Regions from separate parts of the Streptomyces sp. NPDC052042 genome, predicted to be linked through region 1. Evidence: riboswitches for the same ligand, from Rfam matches in the RefSeq annotation. Region 1 holds a riboswitch; each other region holds the start of a gene.

Region 1 (4,205 bases):
GGCCCGCCCCGGATTCGGCGACGGTGCGCAGCTCGTCCATCAGCGTGTTGAACCGTTTGACGGCGTTGGCCGACCGGGCCGCCATGCCGTACGCCTCGTCGACCCGGCGCAGCGCCTGCGGGAAGGTGATCCTCTCGCGCAGGGACAGGGCCTCGACCATCGCCTCAGCGCGCTCGCCGATGCCGCGCTTGGGCACGTTGAGGATGCGGCGCAGCGGGACGGCGTCCTCGGGGTTGGCGAGGACCCGGAGGTAGGCCAGGACGTCCCGGACCTCCTTGCGCTCGTAGAAGCGCACCCCGCCGACGACCTTGTAGGGCAGGCCGACCCGGATGAAGACCTCTTCGAAGACACGGGACTGCGCGTTCGTCCGGTAGAAGACGGCGACATCGCCGGCCCTGGCGTCGCCCGCGTCGGTCAGCCGGTCGATCTCGTCGGCGACGAACTGCGCCTCGTCGTGCTCGGTGTCGGCGACGTAGCCGGTGATCCCGGCTCCCGTGCCCGCGTTCGTCCAGAGGTTCTTGGGGCGGCGGTTCTCATTGCGCTCGATGACGGCGTTGGCGGCGGACAGGATGGTCTGTGTGGAGCGGTAGTTCTGCTCCAGCAGGATCGTGGTCGCGTCCGGGTAGTCCTCCTCGAACTGGAGGATGTTGCGGATCGTCGCGCCCCGGAACGCGTAGATCGACTGGTCCGCGTCACCGACGACGCACAGCTCGGCGGGGGCGTCGCCCTCGCCCGCCGGGCCGACCAGTTCGCGTACGAGGGTGTACTGGGCGTGGTTGGTGTCCTGGTACTCGTCGACCAGGACGTGACGGAAGCGGCGGCGGTAGTGCTCGGCGACGTCGGGGAACGCCTGGAGCAGGTGGACCGTCGTCATGATGATGTCGTCGAAGTCCAGCGCGTTGGCCTCGCGCAGCCGCGCCTGGTACATCGTGTACGCCTGGGCGAGGGTCTTCTCGAAGCCGTCCGCGGCCTGCCCGGCGAAGGTCTCCTCGTCGATCAGCTCGTTCTTCAGGTTGGAGACCTTGGCCGTGAACGACTTCGGCGGGAAGCGCTTCGGGTCGAGGTCCAGATCGCGGCAGACCAGGGCCATCAGCCGCTTGGAGTCTGCGGCGTCGTAGATCGAGAACGACGAGGTGAAACCGAGCTTCTTCGACTCGCGGCGCAGGATGCGCACGCACGCGCTGTGGAACGTCATGACCCACATGGCGTGGGCGCGGGGGCCGACGAGCTGTTCGACGCGCTCCTTCATCTCGCCCGCGGCCTTGTTGGTGAAGGTGATCGCCAGGATCTGGCCGGGGTGCACCCCGCGCGTGGCAAGGAGGTGGGCGATGCGGTGGGTCAGTACGCGGGTCTTGCCGGATCCCGCTCCGGCGACGATGAGCAGGGGCGAGCCCTCGTGGACCACGGCGGCACTCTGCTCGTCGTTCAGCCCGTCGAGGAGCGCGGCGGGGTCGACGACGGGGCGGTGCGCTCCGTCGCGGTAGTACGCGTCCCTGGGTGGCGGGGGCCCGTCGAACACGCCCGCGAAGAGATCCTCCGGCACGTGCTCGGGTCCGAGGTCCTCGGGGGGCGGCGGGGGCCCGTCCTCCGCGTGCTGGAGACCGGCCAGGAAGCTGTCATCAAAGAGGCTGCTCATCGCTCATCGAGTCTAATGGGCCGTCCCGTCATCCCCGGCGGGTGCGCGGTTTGCGATGCACCGCGCGACCACGCGGAGGGTGCGGACGCGGCGAAGGTCACGAAAATGTATCGGACAAATCGAACATCGACCTTCACAGCGGCACCACGGGTTGGCTAGCGTGCTCGGACCGGGCGACCGTACCCCCTGAGGCGAACCACGCCAAGCGGGCGCCCTCGCCGAATCCGGACTGCCGCCATGGGAGTTCGGAGCCGGGGACCCATATGCATACCGGGGTGAATCGGTCCTTACCCCACGCGGACCGTAGGGCAGCCTTCCGTTTCCGCCCGAACCCGACAGCTAACCCGGCAGGCGGCCCACGGAAGGAGATGCCGGCCTTGGCGTCGCATCGCAAACCGCGCACCCGGGTGCGCACCACCGGACCGGCCGTCGGGCTCACGACGGCGGCTCTGGCGTCCGTGACCCTGTTCTCCACACAGAGCGCCACGGCCGCGCCCGCCCCACGGCCGGGCATCGAGGAGGTCCAGAAGCAGGTCGACGACCTCTACCGGCAGGCGGGCACCGCGACCCAGCAGTACAACCGGGCGAAGGAGGCCTCCGCGACCCAGCGCGCGAAGGTCGACGACCTGCTGGACGAGGTGGCCAGGCGCGCCGACAAGCTCAACGAGGCCCGCACCACGCTCGGTACCTACGCCGCCGCCCAGTACCGCTCCGGCACCATCGCGCCGAGCGCGACTTTCTTCCTGGCCGACGACCCGCAGGCGTACTTCGACCAGAGCCAGCTGCTGGAGCGGATGACCAGCCGGCAGCAGCAGGCGATAGCGGAGTTCCGCAAGCAGCAGACCAGGACGGCGAAGAAGCGTGCCGAGGCGGTACAGAGCCTGGAGAAGCTGACCGAGACGCAGGACACGCTGCGGGAGAGCAAGCGGAACGTCCAGAAGCGGCTGGGCGAGGCGCGCGTTCTGCTGTCGAAGCTGACCGCGGAGGAGAAGGCGCGGCTCGCGGAGCTGGAACGGAAGAAGGAGGCCGAGGCCCGGCGCAAGGCGAGGGAGCTCGCTGAGCGGCAGGCCGCCGAGGCGGAACGCCGGGCCGCGGAGAAGGAGTCCTCCCGCGGAACGGACACCGACGCAGGCACAGGAACCGGAACGGGCACAGGAACCGGCACAGGAACCGGCACGGGCACGGGGACCGGCACGGGCACGGGCACGGGGACTGGAACGGGCACGGGCACCACGGCCAAGGCGCAGAAGGCGCTCGCCTTCGCCGCGGCCCAGATCGGCAAGCCCTACGTCTGGGGCGCGACCGGCCCGTCCTCGTACGACTGCTCCGGGCTCACCCAGGCGGCGTGGAAGGCCGCGGGCGTGAACCTCCCCCGCACCACCTGGGACCAGGTCGGCGTGGGCACCCGTGTCGCCACCGAGAACCTGCTCCCGGGCGACCTCGTGTTCTTCTACGACGACATCAGCCACGTCGGCATCTACAAGGGCGACGGGATGATGATCCACGCGCCCAAGCCGGGGGCGAACGTGCGCGAGGAGTCGATCTACTACATGCCGATCTACGGCAGCGTACGCCCGGCGTAGCCGACGGCCCCGAAAACGGCGGCGAGCCCCTGCGGGACTACCCGGCAGGGGCTCGCACGGCGCGGCGGCGGGGCCTGCGCGCCGGAGGCGGGCTCGCCCGGCAGGGGCGAACGGCCCGCGCGGCGGAGGCGGGGGCTCAGACCCAGAGCGTGGCTATGAGGATGTTGGCGAGGGTCAGCCCGCCCACCGCCCCGAAGGCGCCCTTGTCGACCTTCTCCTCGTCACGCTTGATGTAGACGAGCGCGAGGATGACGACCAGGACCAGCAGCTTCACGCCGACCTTGATGTTGTTCACCTCGTGGCCCTGGGCCTGGTGGAGGCCGACGAGCGCGACGCCGGTGATCAGCATCGTGAGCGCACCGTGCAGCATCGCCGGAACGAATCGGGCCGTGCCCGCGCCCATGGCCTTCATCTGAGTCAGGAAACCGCCCAGCAGCGAGGCGATACCGACGATGTGCAGGGCGACCAGGAGATGAATGAGTACGTCCATGGGCGCAGCCTAGCCTTGCCCATATCACCACTCGGCGGGCAGGTGCACGTTCCAGGATCCTCACTCGTGTCTGCACCAATTGCCCGACTCTGGCGCACTTCCTCTGGTCGATTGACGACAGTGTCGCGTCAAATTCAGACAATGAGCGTCATTACGACTCTTTCCCGTGCCCTGGGCATAGCGTCCCTGACCAGGCGACCGGCCACACCCCCGCTCCGCATCCGGACGGAGCGCCGGTCGCCCCGCCGAGAACCGCGGCGGCGGCCCGCTCCCCTTCCGGTGCCCCGCCGCCGGGTCTCGGGCGGGCCCGCCGGTAGTCCCCGGCGGGCAGTCGTCAGGAAGGACGCACGACCCCGTGGCAGCGCATCGGAAACCCAAGCAGCGCCCCTACACCGGAACCGCTGCCCGCACCGCGGCCGCCCTCGCCTTCGCCGGGGCCGCGACCGCCGCCGCCCTGCCGGGCTCCGCGCACGCCGACCCCCGGCGGAGCCCCGCC
Region 2 (4,205 bases), on a different contig from region 1:
AGCCCAGGAACGGAAGTTCCCGCGCGGCGTCGTGATCCGGCTGATCGCCTACCTCATCGCCGGACACGTCGTCGCGGCCTTCCTCTACATCCTCTTCGCGGTGGCCGCCAAAGGCTGACCACCGCGACCGCCGGGCGGCTGCTGTCAGACCGTCTCGATCAGCCGGTCGCGCAGCCGCTCACGGGTTTCCGGGGACAGCCGCAGGCCCTCCGCCAGATAGCGCTCGGTGTCGCCCCAGGTCTCCTCGATGGAGGCGAACGCCGCGGCGAGGTAGTCGCGGTGGGCGCCGAAGAGCGGATTGAGCAGTTCCAGCACCTCGGCCGACATGCCGTCCGCAGAGGTGTCGCTGCGGCGGATCCGGTAGCGGCGGTGCGCCTGATCGGACTTCAGGTAGTCGGCCTCGATGGCGTCGCGCTCGACACCGACCGCGAGCAGGGACACGGCCATCGACAGACCGGCCCGGTCCTTGCCCGCCGCGCAGTGCATCAGCGCCGGAACACTGTCCTCGGCCAGCGCGTGCAGCACCCGGCTGTGCTCCGCGGTGCGCTCCAGGACGATCTCGCGGTACGAGGCGATCATCCGGTTCGCCCCCTTCCCATCGGCCAGGAGCGAGCGCAGCTGCTCCAGGTCGCCTTCGCGGACCATCCGCCAGAACCCCGCGCCGTCCGCCGGGTCTGAGAGCGGGATGTTGAGGTTCCGTACGCCCGGCAGCTCCACGTCGTGGCCGTCGAGCCGAAGGTCGGCCGCGTTGCGGAAGTCGAAGATCGTATGCAGCCCCAGGTCGGTGAGGAAGGCGGCGTCCTCGGGGGTGGCGTGCGCGAGATGACCACTGCGGAAGAGTGTTCCGTACCGCACCCGCCTGCCGTCCGCGGTGGGCAGTCCGCCCACGTCACGGAAGTTGCGGACACCCGTCAGCTCGGGTTCCGTCGACGGGATCTGCGGCAACTGCTGCGTCACACTGACTCCTGGGCGTCCGGCCGTCGGCGGGAGTCGCCGACAAGGCCACTTCCGCGACGATACGACATCGGTTCCTCAGGCAATCATCTCGTCCGCCCCGCTGTCGATACCCGTGTCGATCCGCCCGTCCCCGAGGGAAGTCGGTCGTGGTCAACGGCCCGTGGCGGACGGCGGGCGGTCCGGGTGACCCTGGCGGAGCCCGGGCCCCGGACCGGCCTCGGGGCCGGGCTCGAACCCTTCTCGCTCCTGCTGCGTCCGGGGGCTTCCACGCGGCCTGAAGCCCGCTGACCGATGAAGGGCATGGGACAGCCCTTCGGTACGTGGCCCCCGCCGGAAGGACGGGAAATGGCCGAAGCGGTTTTGATCTCTTGTCACGCGCACTTCTGATCATTTATCGAGCCGGCTCGCGAGGGGGCGCGATTTCCCGAGGTGCTGCGGCCGGATTCCATTGTCAACTGATGCGCGGTCAGTGCATGGGGGTGTCCGGGATTATCTTCTGGATCACCGGAATTGCCGATCTTCGTGCCTGCCGGGACATGGGCGGCGGGATTTCTGTCACATCGTCGCGGGTGCGGGAGGCCGGGGCTCCGACGCGCATGGTGCCCACTCGATGTCCGTATTGAGGCTATTTATTGATGTATATCCGTTTTGGTTTCCCAGGCTGATCACCGCTCGTGAGCGGAATCATATCCGTGACCGTGCGTGCCGATCGGCCGTTCGGGCATTCCTTGCGCGGCGCAGGAATTCAGGATCCCGGATCCACGGAGTGTGACGGGAATTCGGTTCTGAATTCCCGGTCCCGGATTCCTTCCGGGAGTCAGTGGCTTGTTCTCGCCGTCCGGCTCGCTTACGGTCACCGTCAAATCCGGACGGACCGCCTAATCCTGCCGCCGCCCGGATATCGCATCCACTCGACGCGTGGCAGGAGCGGGGGAACCAGGTAGGCCGCCGACCGGTGAAATCCGGTCGGCTCGGGGTGAAGTCGCGCTCGCCGCGGCCGGGCATCTCCAGCCCGAACCCGACAGCTCACCTCGTAGGCGCCGGAGAGGAAGCGCATCATGCCCATCCCGGGTAAGCACCGCCGTACCAAGTCCAGCGTGATCGCCCGCGGCGTCGCCGCCGTGAGCGCCGGTGGCGCCATCATCGCCCTGCCGCTGCTCGGCGCCACCGGCGCCCACGCCGCGCCGCAGACCGCCCCGGCCTCCGCCGCGCACACCGTCCCGGTCCAGCGGGCCGCGCAGGAGCCGGCCGCCGCCACGACGTACTCCGTCGTCCCCGGCGACTATCTGTCGAAGATCGCCGCCGAGCACGGGATCGAGGGCGGCTGGCAGAAGCTCTACCAGGACAACCGCGAGGCCATCGGTGCCGACCCGGACCTGATCCGCCCGGGCACCGAGCTGACGCTCGGCTCCCAGGCGTCCGGCCACGCCGCGTCCGCCGGTGCGGGCGCGGGCTCCGCCCTTCCGTCGAAGGTGCTCTCGGTGCCGTCGACGGTCCAGAAGTCCGCTCCGGCCAAGCCCGCTCCGGCCAAGCCCGCGCCGGCGCAGCCGCAGGCGGCCACGAAGGCGAAGACCTCCGCCCCGGCCGCCGCGAGCACCGGCTCCGGTTATGTCCACCCGGTTCCCGGCAACCACACCACCGGATACCGGGCCTCCGGATCCAACTGGTCCAGCGGCAGCCACAGCGGCATCGACTTCCCCGTCTTCACCGGCACCAGCGTGAAGTCCATCGCCTCCGGCACCGTCGTCACCGCCGGCTGGGGCGGTGCGTACGGCAACCAGGTCGTCGTCAAGCACGCCGACGGCCGCTACTCGCAGTACGGGCACCTGTCCTCGATCTCCGTTTCGGCGGGCCAGTCCGTGGGCGCAGGCCAGCAGATCGGCCTCTCCGGTTCCACCGGCAACTCCACCGGACCGCACCTGCACTTCGAGGTCCGCACCGGCCCGGCGTACGGTTCCGACATCGACCCGGTCGCCTACCTCGCCGCGCACGGCATCTACGTCTGAGCCGAACGCTCCGACGGACGGCAGAGGCCCGATCCGGTCCCGACGAGGGGGTGGCGCGTCACGACGACGCGCCACCCCCTCGTGGCGCCTATTCCCCCCTCGGAGTCCTGACCGGGTGGTCTATCTCACCATCCGTCAACCCCTTATTACGGTCGCGTAGGTCACATTCGACGGTGCAGGATAGACGCTTGTGGCAGACGATTCGAGAAAATTCCAACGTGGCGTCATCAATCGGAAGGGCCTCATCGGGTCGTACGCGGCGATCGGCGACAGCTTCACCGAAGGTGTCGGCGACCCCGGACCGGACGGTACCTACATCGGCTGGGCGGACCGTTTCGCGGTGCTTCTCGCGGACCGGCTTCCGGACCCCGGCGAGCGGACGAACGCCGACGGCCCCACGCACGCGGACTTCCGGTACGCCAATCTCGCCGTACGCGGACGCCTCCTCGACCAGATCGTCGAGGAACAGGTCCCCCGCGCCAAGGAACTGGCCCCCGACCTGGTGAGCTTCTGTGCCGGCGGCAACGACATCATCAGGCCCGGCACCGACCCGGACGACGTGGCCGAGCGTTTCGAGCGCGCGGTCGCCGAACTGACCGAAGCGGTCGGCACCGTCATGATCACCACCGGATTCGACACCCGGGGCGTTCCCGTGCTGCGGCACCTGCGCGGCAAGGTCGCCACGTACTCCGCCCATGTGCGGGCCATCGCCGACCGCTACGGCTGCCCCGTCCTCGACCTGTGGTCGCTGAGGTCCGTCCAGGACCGGCGGGCCTGGGACGACGACCGGCTCCACCTGTCGCCCGAGGGGCACACCAGGGTCGCGCTGCGCGCCGCCCAGGTCCTCGGGATCGACGTGCCGGCCGACCCCGACCAGCCGTGGCCCGCGCAGGCCCCGCGCGGCACGCTCGAAGTCCGTCGCGACGACATCCACTGGGCGCGCGAGCACCTGGTGCCCTGGATCGGCCGACGGCTGCGCGGTGAGTCCTCGGGCGACCACGTCGTGGCGAAGCGGCCGGATCTCCTGCCGCTCTGAGGACCGTTCCCGCAGCGGCGGCGCCCGTCAGGGGAGGGACGGGCTCCGTCGTCGCACGTCCCCGTCCGGCCGCCCCTCGTGCGCCGTGTCGGGGCGGTCGTGTCCGAATATCGGGCGCTCTTTACCCCCGTCCTCCCTTACGGGAGTAAATCGCGTCATTCTCGGAGCCCCGGCGGGGCCCGGCGGTGCCCGCTCCCACCCGTCGG
Region 3 (4,205 bases), on a different contig from region 1:
GCCCGCGCGGCGGGGTCGGCCACGGACGGGAACGGGGCCGCGGGCGGAGTGCGGCCGAGGGCCGGGATCCGCCCGTCAGGCCCACCGGACGGCCGGGCGAACGGTCAGGCGGACGCCTCGGTGAGGTCGGCCAGTTCCTTCTCGGTCAGCCGGAGGTCGGCGACGGCCGTCAGGGCGGGCAGCTGCTCGACCGTACGGGCCGAGGCGATCGGCGCGACGACGGTCGGCCGGGACGCGAGCCAGGCCAACGCCACGGTCGCGACCTGCGCGTCATGGGCCTGCGCGACACGGTCGAGTGCGGCGAGGACCTTACGCCCCCGCTCCGACTCCAGGTACTTCGCCGCGCTGCCCGCACGCACGCTCTCCACCTGGGCCCCCGCGCGGTACTTGCCGGTCAGGAAACCGGAGGCCAGGGCGTAGTACGGGACGGCGGCGAGCCCGGCCCGGGCGGCCGTGTCCTGGAGCGCGCCCTCATACGTGTCGCGGGAGACCAGGTTGTAGTGCGGCTGGAGGGCGACGTAACGGGCCAGCCCCTCGCGCTCCGAGAAGTCCACGGACGCCTGGAGCCGTTCGGGGCTGATGTTGGACGCGGCGATCTCCCGCACCTTGCCGGCCTTCACCAGCCCGTCGAGGGCGGTGATGATCTCCTCGACCGGAACGGACTCGTCGTCGAAGTGCGTGTAGTAGAGGTCGATGTGGTCCCTGCCGAGCCTGCGCAGCGACTCGTCCGCCGCCGCCTTGATGGTGGCGGCGGAGAGCCCCTTGTAAGAGGGGTGGGAGCCGACCTTGGTGGCGATGAGGACATCGGAGCGGTCGGGGCGTGCCGCGAGCCACTTGCCGATGACGGTCTCCGACTCGCCGCCCTCGTTGCCCGGCACCCAGGCGGAGTAGGCGTCGGCGGTGTCGATGAAGTTGCCGCCCACCGCCGTGTAGGCGTCCAGCACGGCGAACGACTGCGCCTCGGCGGCCGTCCAGCCGAAGACATTGCCGCCGAGGGCGAGCGGGAAGACGTGCAGATCGGAAGAGCCCAGCTTGCGAAGAGAAGTCATGCGTGGATCAACGTGTTCCCGTCGATCGGGTATTCCGTCCATCGGCCGCCCGGGGGACGGCCGATGGACGGTCCCCCGGACGGCCGGACGGCTGGGGTCGCCAGGACCGCACGACGTCTCGGGGTACGGGGACCGCGTATCCGCTCAGGTCGCACAAGGACCCGAACGGGCCCGGAGACGTGCTCAGATGTTGAGGCCCTTGCCCCGCAGCCAGGACATCGGGTCCACGCCCGTGCCGTCCGCGGTGTGGACCTCCAGGTGGAGGTGCGGGCCCGTCACATTGCCGGTCGCGCCGACCCGGCCGATGGTCTCCCCGGTGGAGACCTTCTGACCGATGCCCACACCGATCGAGGACTGGTGGCAGTACCACACCTCCGTGCCGTCCTCCAGCTCCAGCACCGTGCGGTAGCCGTACGAACCGGACCAGCCCGCCGACGTGATGGTGCCTCCGTGAACGGCCTTGACCGGGGTGCCCGTCGGCGCCGCGAAGTCGAGGCCGGTGTGGTGACCGGAGGCCCACATCGTGCCGGCCTGCCCGTATGTCGAGGTGATCGTGTACGAGCTGGTCGGGATGGCGTAGCTGGCGGCGAGCTTGGCGAGCCGCAGGGCCTCGGCCTTCTTCCTGGCCTCCTCCTCGGCCTTCTTCCTGGCCTCCTCCGCCTTCTTCTTCTCGGCGGCGGCCTTGGCCTCGGCGACGTCCTGCTGCTTCTTGGCCTCGGCGGCGGCCTTTTCCGCGGCGGCCCTCTCCTGGGCCTCCCTGGCCTCGGCGTCGGCGGCGGCCTGCTGCTGCTCGGCCTGCTGGAGGATACGGGCGCGGAGCGCCTCGCCCGCGTCGGTCGTGCCCTGCTCGGCCTCCGCGGTGGTGATACCGGCGGTGGTGAGCGGGGCGGTGTCGGCCTCGGCTCCGTCGTTCTCGGAGTCGTCGGAGAGAAGGGAGCCCACGCCGGGAAGGGACTTGGCGTCGGGCAGTTTGTCCGTGATGGCGTCGGGAAGGGAGATGGAGACCGGCGGCTTGCCCTGTGCGGTGGCCATGCCGCCCGCACCGACCGCCGCGATGACGCCGACCCCGAGTACCGCGGAGCTGCGGGCGAGTCCGCTGCGCTGCTTGGTGACGCGGTGCCTGCCGCGCACCGGGCGGACGGACTCCTCGGTGGGGTTCCACTCCTCCCAGCCACGCTCGGAACCGGAGTCGCCGTCGACGCGGAAGTCGACGCCGGAGAAGGCCGCGGTGGCGGCCACGTCCGGTTCGCCTCCCTGGTCCACGGCGCCGAGACCGGCACCGGGCACCGCCGCCATGCCGATCGTTCCGTGGTCGGAGCCGTAGGCGGCACCGGAGCCGTAGCCGGGGCCCGCGCCGTAACCGGGGCCGAAGTCGGCACCGAACGCGGAGTCGAGCCGGGTGGGGGCCTCGGGGGCAGGCTTGTTGGACGCCACGGGGGCGCACTCCTTTCCTTCCTTCTCGCCTACCGGGTTAGCTGACGGGTTCGGAGCAGGAAGGTCTCCTACGGGCTCCGCGTCTCTCACGAGACCCGGATGTCCGATTCACCCCAGGGTGTTGGTTCCCCGGTTCCCTTGCGGAATTCGGCGCTCGCGCACGGTGCCGCCTCTGACGACGGCTGGGACGACCGCGCTGCGTTATCGAACGTTAATAGACACCCGCCCCTGATTCCAAGCCGCTCCCACCGATCGTTCACGCCCACGGCCTGGACTTTAATGGACATCTCGGGGCGTAATCAGACGAGTTGATCGTGCCTCAACCGTTATCTATTTTCTGACGTTGCGTCAATTGTTATGCGGAGCGACGCCTTTCGATTACAGACGGTTGCAGGCCCGGCCCTGCCGACTCCCCGCCCCTCCGGAACACCGCTGCCCGCCCGATCCCCCTCCGACTGGCCGCCCCGGCCCCCGAGCCCTCCGCCCTTCGCACCCCGCCGACCGCCCGAACCAGCCGGACCGACCGTCACATCGGGTCCGGCCCCACGATCCGGACGGTCCTGCGCCGCTCCGGCTGCCCTTCCGCGGGGCGTACGACCGCGAGCAGGGCCAGATCGTCGGTCGTCTCGCCCCCCGTGTGCCGCCGTACGTCGTCGGTCAACGCGGACAGCAGTTCCTCCGGCCCGGGAAAGATCCGCCCGCGCAGCCGGGCCGCCGGATCGTAGAAGACCCCGTCCGCGTTCCGCGCCTCGGAGAGGCCGTCGGTGTAGAGCAGCAGCGTCGCCCCCGGCGGCAGCTCCCACGCGTCCGCCCGGTCGGGCCACGCGCCCAGGTCCATCCCGAGCGGCAGCGCGGGCATCGAGGGCTCCAGTACGTCCAGCCTCCCGTCCGGGTACAGCAGGATCGGCTCGGGGTGGCCGCGGTTGACGATCCGCACCTGGCACAGGCCGGCCGGGATCTCGGCCAGCACGGCGGTGGTGAAGCCCTCGACGGCGTCGGGACCGCCCCGGCGGGTGCCCCACTCCCGCACCAGCGCGCGCTCCAGGCGCCGCGCCACGCCCTCCAGCGAGCGTTCCTGTTCGGCCGCCTCCCGGAAGGCCCCGATGACCACCGCCACCGTCTCCACGGCGTCGAGCCCCTTGCCCCGCACATCGCCGACCACCAGCCGGACTCCGTACGGGGTGTCCGTCACTGCGTACAGGTCGCCGCCGACGAACTCGTCGGCCTGCGCCGCCTCGTACCGTGCCGCCACATGCAGCCCACCGATCCGGTCGGAGGGCTTCGGCAGCACCGCCCGCATGGCCCGCTCCGCGATGACACGGGCGGAGGCCAACTGCTCGTTGCTCCGCCACACCACCCGGTTGATCACCACCGCGAGCACCGAGACGGTCGCCAGGGTGAGCAGCTCGATCAGTGGAACAGCCGCCGGCAGCGAGTCGGATGCCAGCCGGAGCGCGATGACGGCCAGCATCGAGGCGATGCCGGTGAGCACGGTGGTGGACAGCGAGAAGAACGGCGCGGCGATCAGCGGCGCCGCCACGAACAGCGGAATGGCGGTGAAGACCGACGGGGTGAACAGATCGAACAGCAGCCCCCCGATGATCATCAGGATCGGCAGCATGCGCACGAACCGTCTGGCGCCGACGCCACCGGCACCGGCGTGTCCGCCGCGCCGCTTCAGCCGCTTCCACACCTGTGGTCTCCTGCCCGGTACACGCACGG
Region 4 (4,205 bases), on a different contig from region 1:
TCCCGCCATGCGTTCCCATAACCCGTCAGAAAACTCGCAAGTCTGGGCCCGAGGTCGCGAGCGGGATTGATCGCGTATCCGGCATTGGTTCCGTACGCCATGCCGATGGCCACCACGATCAGCCCCACCACGAATGGCCCCATATTGGCGCCCGGCGCCGTATTGAGTACATCCGTGACCGCGAGGATCAGCAGTATCAGAATGGCGGTGCCGATGATCTGGTCCCGTAGTGCTCCCCATTCGGTGACAGGAAGCGCGGTATTGCCGTTGGCGGGCAGAGTGGAGAAGACCGCTTGCGTCTTGATGGTGTGTCCGGGATCCACCCTCGCCAGTGCTTCGGTGTAATTCCAGCGCACCACCAGTGCGGCGACGAAGGCTCCGGCGAGTTGCGCGAGGGAATAGGGCGCGACCTTCTTCCAGGGGAAATCCTTGAACACCGCGAGCGAGAGCGTCACGGCAGGGTTGAGATGAGCACCGCTCAGCCGCCCCGCCACATAGACGCCCAGCGTGACACCGAGCCCCCAGGCCCAGGCGATGCTGTCGTGGTTACCGAGTCCGCCCGGCGGTTCGGTCAGCGCACCGCCGGCCGCGACCTGGGCCACCACGCCGCAGCCGAAGAGGACGAGAACCATCGTTCCGACGAATTCCGCCGCGAGTTCCCCGCCCAGGCCCGACAACACGCGCCGCTGCATGGGGTTCTCGCTTCCTGTCAGGGCACGGGCCGTCGGCGGCATTGATCCAGAAATGAGCGTAGATGCATGGTTCCGCTTCCGCCTGCGATGGCGAGGCGTTGGTGTGAGGGCGAGGCATTGGTGTGAAGGCGGGACCCGACGTGCCCGACGGTGCGGACGACGCCCGGGGCGGGTGTCGTGCGACCCGAGGCGCGGGTGCTCGACATGACGCCGGGCCGGTCTCGGAAGGGTGGGGGGCTGGTGTCGTGCGGCGCGAGGAGAGGCATCCGCCATTGGCGCGCATACGGCCGCGACTGCGCACGAGAGCCTCGACGCCGTGGTGGGCGGCCGTCGGCAGGGAGCACTCACCAGCCGCGTCTTTGCGCTCGGACCCGGAGGCGTGCCCGCCGGACGGCGGCGGGACGCTGTTGTCCGGCGGGCGGCGTCGGGGCCATACGGCTGCCGCCCTCGACGGCGCCCCGCTCCGCGCGCCCTGGCCGACCTCCGGGCCTCGCCCGCCCGTCTGCGCGAGGTGCGCCGGCGGCGTGAGGGAGGGAGTGAGGCCCGTTGGGTGCCGCCGTGCCCCGTACCCTCGCCGGCCCCCGGACCTGCGCGTTTTCACCGGCCGAGGCGGCCGTGAGTCACGGACGGGGGGCGTGCCGGGCCGTCCCGAGAGCTCTGCTCGCTATCTCCGGACGAGTGAAATGTCCAATTTGGGAGCGTATGAAGCGAATTGCAAATTTGGTAACTAAAAAATGACTTAGGTGCATGTTGGGGAGTTTGGCCTCCAGGCGGAATGCCCCTTTTGTCACTTCGTGGCGTGAGTCACTCACAAGCCTTCCGGAAAGCCGGGCCGTGCCCTGGCTCCCCTTGTCGCACAAGGGGGAGTGGGTTCGCGCTGTGAGCTGGGTTACTAAGAATTACGTGAATTGATCAAGTGAATCAATTGTGATCAAAAAATGAGGGCTTGTTCCGTTCCGCTTTTCTCGCCTACGGTCACCGTCAATCCGGACGGAACGCCGAATCCTGCCGCCGTCCGAGAAACCGACCACTCATGACGGCAGGAGCGGGGGAACCAGGTAGGCCGCCGGTCCGGTATACGGAACGGCTCGGGGTGAAGTCGCATTCCCGTGCGACCAGACATCTCCAGTCTGAACCCGACAGCTCACCTCGCAGGCGACGGAGAGGAATTCACCATGACCGCAAAGGGCACGCGCCGTCGCCGTTCGTCCACTTCGCTGACCCGTGGCATCGTCGCCGCGGCCGGTGTCGCCCTGGTGCTTCCGCTGATCGGAGCGGGTTTCGCCGAGGCCGCTCCGACTCAGGCCACCACCGGAAAGGCTGCGGTGTCGACCGCCGTGAGCACCAGCGTTTCCCCGCAGAAGGCCGCGACCGTCACGCATTCCGTGATCTCCGGAGAGACCCTCTCCAAGATCGCGCAGAGCTACTCCCTCAAGGGCGGCTGGCAGAAGCTGTACGAGGCCAACCGGGAGACCATCGGGAGCGACCCCTCCCTGATCCACCCCGGAATGGAGCTGGCCGTAGGCGCCCAGTCCGGCTCGAAGGCCGCCGCCGGCGCCTCCGGTGCCTCGTCCGCGACCGTCACCGCCGCACCGGTCTCGTACTCGAACAACCTGGACGGCTGGATCAGGGAATCGCTCGCCATCATGGCCAAGCATGGAATTCCCGGCAGCTACGACGGCATCCACCGCAACGTCATCCGCGAGTCCTCCGGCAACCCCCGGGCCATCAACAACTGGGACTCGAACGCCGTCGCCGGAACGCCGTCCAAGGGTCTGCTCCAGGTCATCGACCCGACGTTCCGTGCCTACCATGTGCCCGGCACCGTGTTCGACAGCTACGACCCGGTCGCCAACATCACCGCCGCGTGCAACTACGCCGCGGACAAGTACGGCTCCATCGACAACGTCTTCGGCGCCTACTGACGCACACCGGCACCGGCCCGGTCGCCGGCCGGGAACACGACGGGATGCGCCCCTCGGGAAGCCGCACGGCTCCCCGTGGGGGCGCATCCCGTCTCGTACCGGGCCCCCGTCGCACCGCCCGCCGGGCGGGGCCTGCCTCGCCCGTGGTCACTCCAGGGTGCTGCCCGTCGGCCGTTCCGGCCGCCGCAGCGGCGGTCTGGGGACCGTCGCCGCCGAGCCCTCCCGGACGGAGTGCACCGCCGCGTCGTGGAGGCGCCGGCTGTCCTCCTCCGAACGACAGGGCACGGGGCTGCCCGACATGGTGAACCAGTCGATCGCACCCGTGTACTGCACGGTCACCTGAGCCGTGTCGTCGGCCCAGGTCGTGTGCACGGTCAGGTCCCCGGTCAGGACGCCGACCTCGTCCGTGAGCACGCCGCCGTGCCCCGAGAACACACCACGAGTCGTCCATGACGCCCAAGCCATGTGTCCAGGCTGGCACCGGGTCCGCGGATGCGCGACTCGTGGGAACCTGTGTGCCCGACCGTGCATGCCACGTCGCCAGGGGTTACGGCCCGCGCGCGGACGGCTCCGGGGCGCTCCGGGGCGCTGCCCCCGGTCCGCCATGCGAAACGCGCGGAACTTTCCTTCCGGGCCGGCTGCGGTTCCCGCACCCTCCGAACTCCCGCAGTTTGACGCACTTTTAACATCGAACCGTTGAATCGTTGCTCCAAAACAACGAATTCCGAAGGTAAATAGCTCTTGACCTACGGAACTCGTCAGGATTGCATGTCGCGCTGGGAGCGATGAAACCACTCACCACGTCCTCGTCTGGAGGCGATACCGCTCCCGTGCTCACACCTCGCATCTGTTGATCGGAAATGCACGATGACCGAAACGCTCAGCGCTCCCCAGGCGCTCGCGCCGGCGACCGGCCCCACCCCGCAGAAGCTCAAGCGTTCCATCGGCGTCGTGGGCGGAACACTGCTCACGCTGTCCTGCGTGACGCCCGCCTCGACCCTCTTCGTGGTCGTACCGGACCTGTTCTCCAGCCTCGGCACCTACACCGCCCTCACCATCGCCATCGGCTCCCTGCTCTGCATCGCGGTCGCCTTCTGCTACTCGGAACTGGGCACCCTGATCCCGAGCGCCGGGGGCGAGTACGCGATGGTGTCGACCATGGCGGGGCGGCTGGCCGGATGGCTCGTCTTCGTGCTGTCGCTGCTGGTCGTGATGATCGTGCCGCCCGTCATCGCCATGGGCACGGCCGACTACCTCGCCCCGGTGGTGCACATCCCGGCCTCCGTCGCGGGCGCCGGCGTCATGCTGCTGGCCACCCTCGCCGGTCTGCTGGACCTGCGGGCCAACGCCTGGATCACCGGGATCTTCCTCGTCCTCGAAGTGATCGCCGCGGCCGTCGTCGCCGTACTCGGCTTCGCGCACTCCGAGCGCGGGGCCTCGGCCCTGGTGCACGGCCAGGTCGCCTCGTCGAACGGTACGACCTCCACGGTCACCGCGATGATGGTGGTCTCGGGACTCGCGATCGCCCTCTTCATCACCCAGGGCTTCTCCACGGCCGTCTACCTCTCGGAGGAGCTGGAGAACCCGC

What was found. Region 1 has a riboswitch for cyclic di-AMP ahead of ACIHCL_RS07195 (NlpC/P60 family protein). Riboswitches for the same ligand answer to the same signal wherever they lie in the genome.
Region 2: it holds a riboswitch for cyclic di-AMP, as region 1 does, so the genes downstream of both, ACIHCL_RS29480 (peptidoglycan DD-metalloendopeptidase family protein) here and ACIHCL_RS07195 (NlpC/P60 family protein) in region 1, are expected to answer to the same signal.
Region 3: it holds a riboswitch for cyclic di-AMP, as region 1 does, so the genes downstream of both, ACIHCL_RS19190 (M23 family metallopeptidase) here and ACIHCL_RS07195 (NlpC/P60 family protein) in region 1, are expected to answer to the same signal.
Region 4: it holds a riboswitch for cyclic di-AMP, as region 1 does, so the genes downstream of both, ACIHCL_RS10115 (transglycosylase SLT domain-containing protein) here and ACIHCL_RS07195 (NlpC/P60 family protein) in region 1, are expected to answer to the same signal.

The regions. Positions count from the first base shown of each region.
Region 1 covers NZ_JBIUBU010000002.1:427,469-431,673, reverse strand. The annotation lists gene pcrA (DNA helicase PcrA) at 1-1,636, opposite strand, end outside; cyclic di-AMP (ydaO/yuaA leader) riboswitch at 1,843-2,006, shown strand; gene ACIHCL_RS07195 (NlpC/P60 family protein) at 2,005-3,219, shown strand; gene ACIHCL_RS07190 (hypothetical protein) at 3,356-3,709, opposite strand; gene ACIHCL_RS07185 (NlpC/P60 family protein) at 4,065-4,205, shown strand, end outside.
Region 2 covers NZ_JBIUBU010000023.1:100,957-105,161, reverse strand. The annotation lists gene ACIHCL_RS29490 (DUF6126 family protein) at 1-118, shown strand, start outside; gene ACIHCL_RS29485 (tyrosine-protein phosphatase) at 145-957, opposite strand; cyclic di-AMP (ydaO/yuaA leader) riboswitch at 1,856-2,010, shown strand; gene ACIHCL_RS29480 (peptidoglycan DD-metalloendopeptidase family protein) at 2,016-2,963, shown strand; gene ACIHCL_RS29475 (SGNH/GDSL hydrolase family protein) at 3,154-3,999, shown strand.
Region 3 covers NZ_JBIUBU010000010.1:257,507-261,711, reverse strand. The annotation lists gene ACIHCL_RS19195 (aldo/keto reductase) at 105-1,049, opposite strand; gene ACIHCL_RS19190 (M23 family metallopeptidase) at 1,233-2,483, opposite strand; cyclic di-AMP (ydaO/yuaA leader) riboswitch at 2,495-2,646, opposite strand; gene ACIHCL_RS19185 (PP2C family protein-serine/threonine phosphatase) at 3,010-4,104, opposite strand.
Region 4 covers NZ_JBIUBU010000004.1:147,872-152,076, reverse strand. The annotation lists gene ACIHCL_RS10120 (MIP/aquaporin family protein) at 1-692, opposite strand, end outside; cyclic di-AMP (ydaO/yuaA leader) riboswitch at 1,679-1,863, shown strand; gene ACIHCL_RS10115 (transglycosylase SLT domain-containing protein) at 1,868-2,617, shown strand; gene ACIHCL_RS10110 (hypothetical protein) at 2,765-3,082, opposite strand; gene ACIHCL_RS10105 (APC family permease) at 3,485-4,205, shown strand, end outside.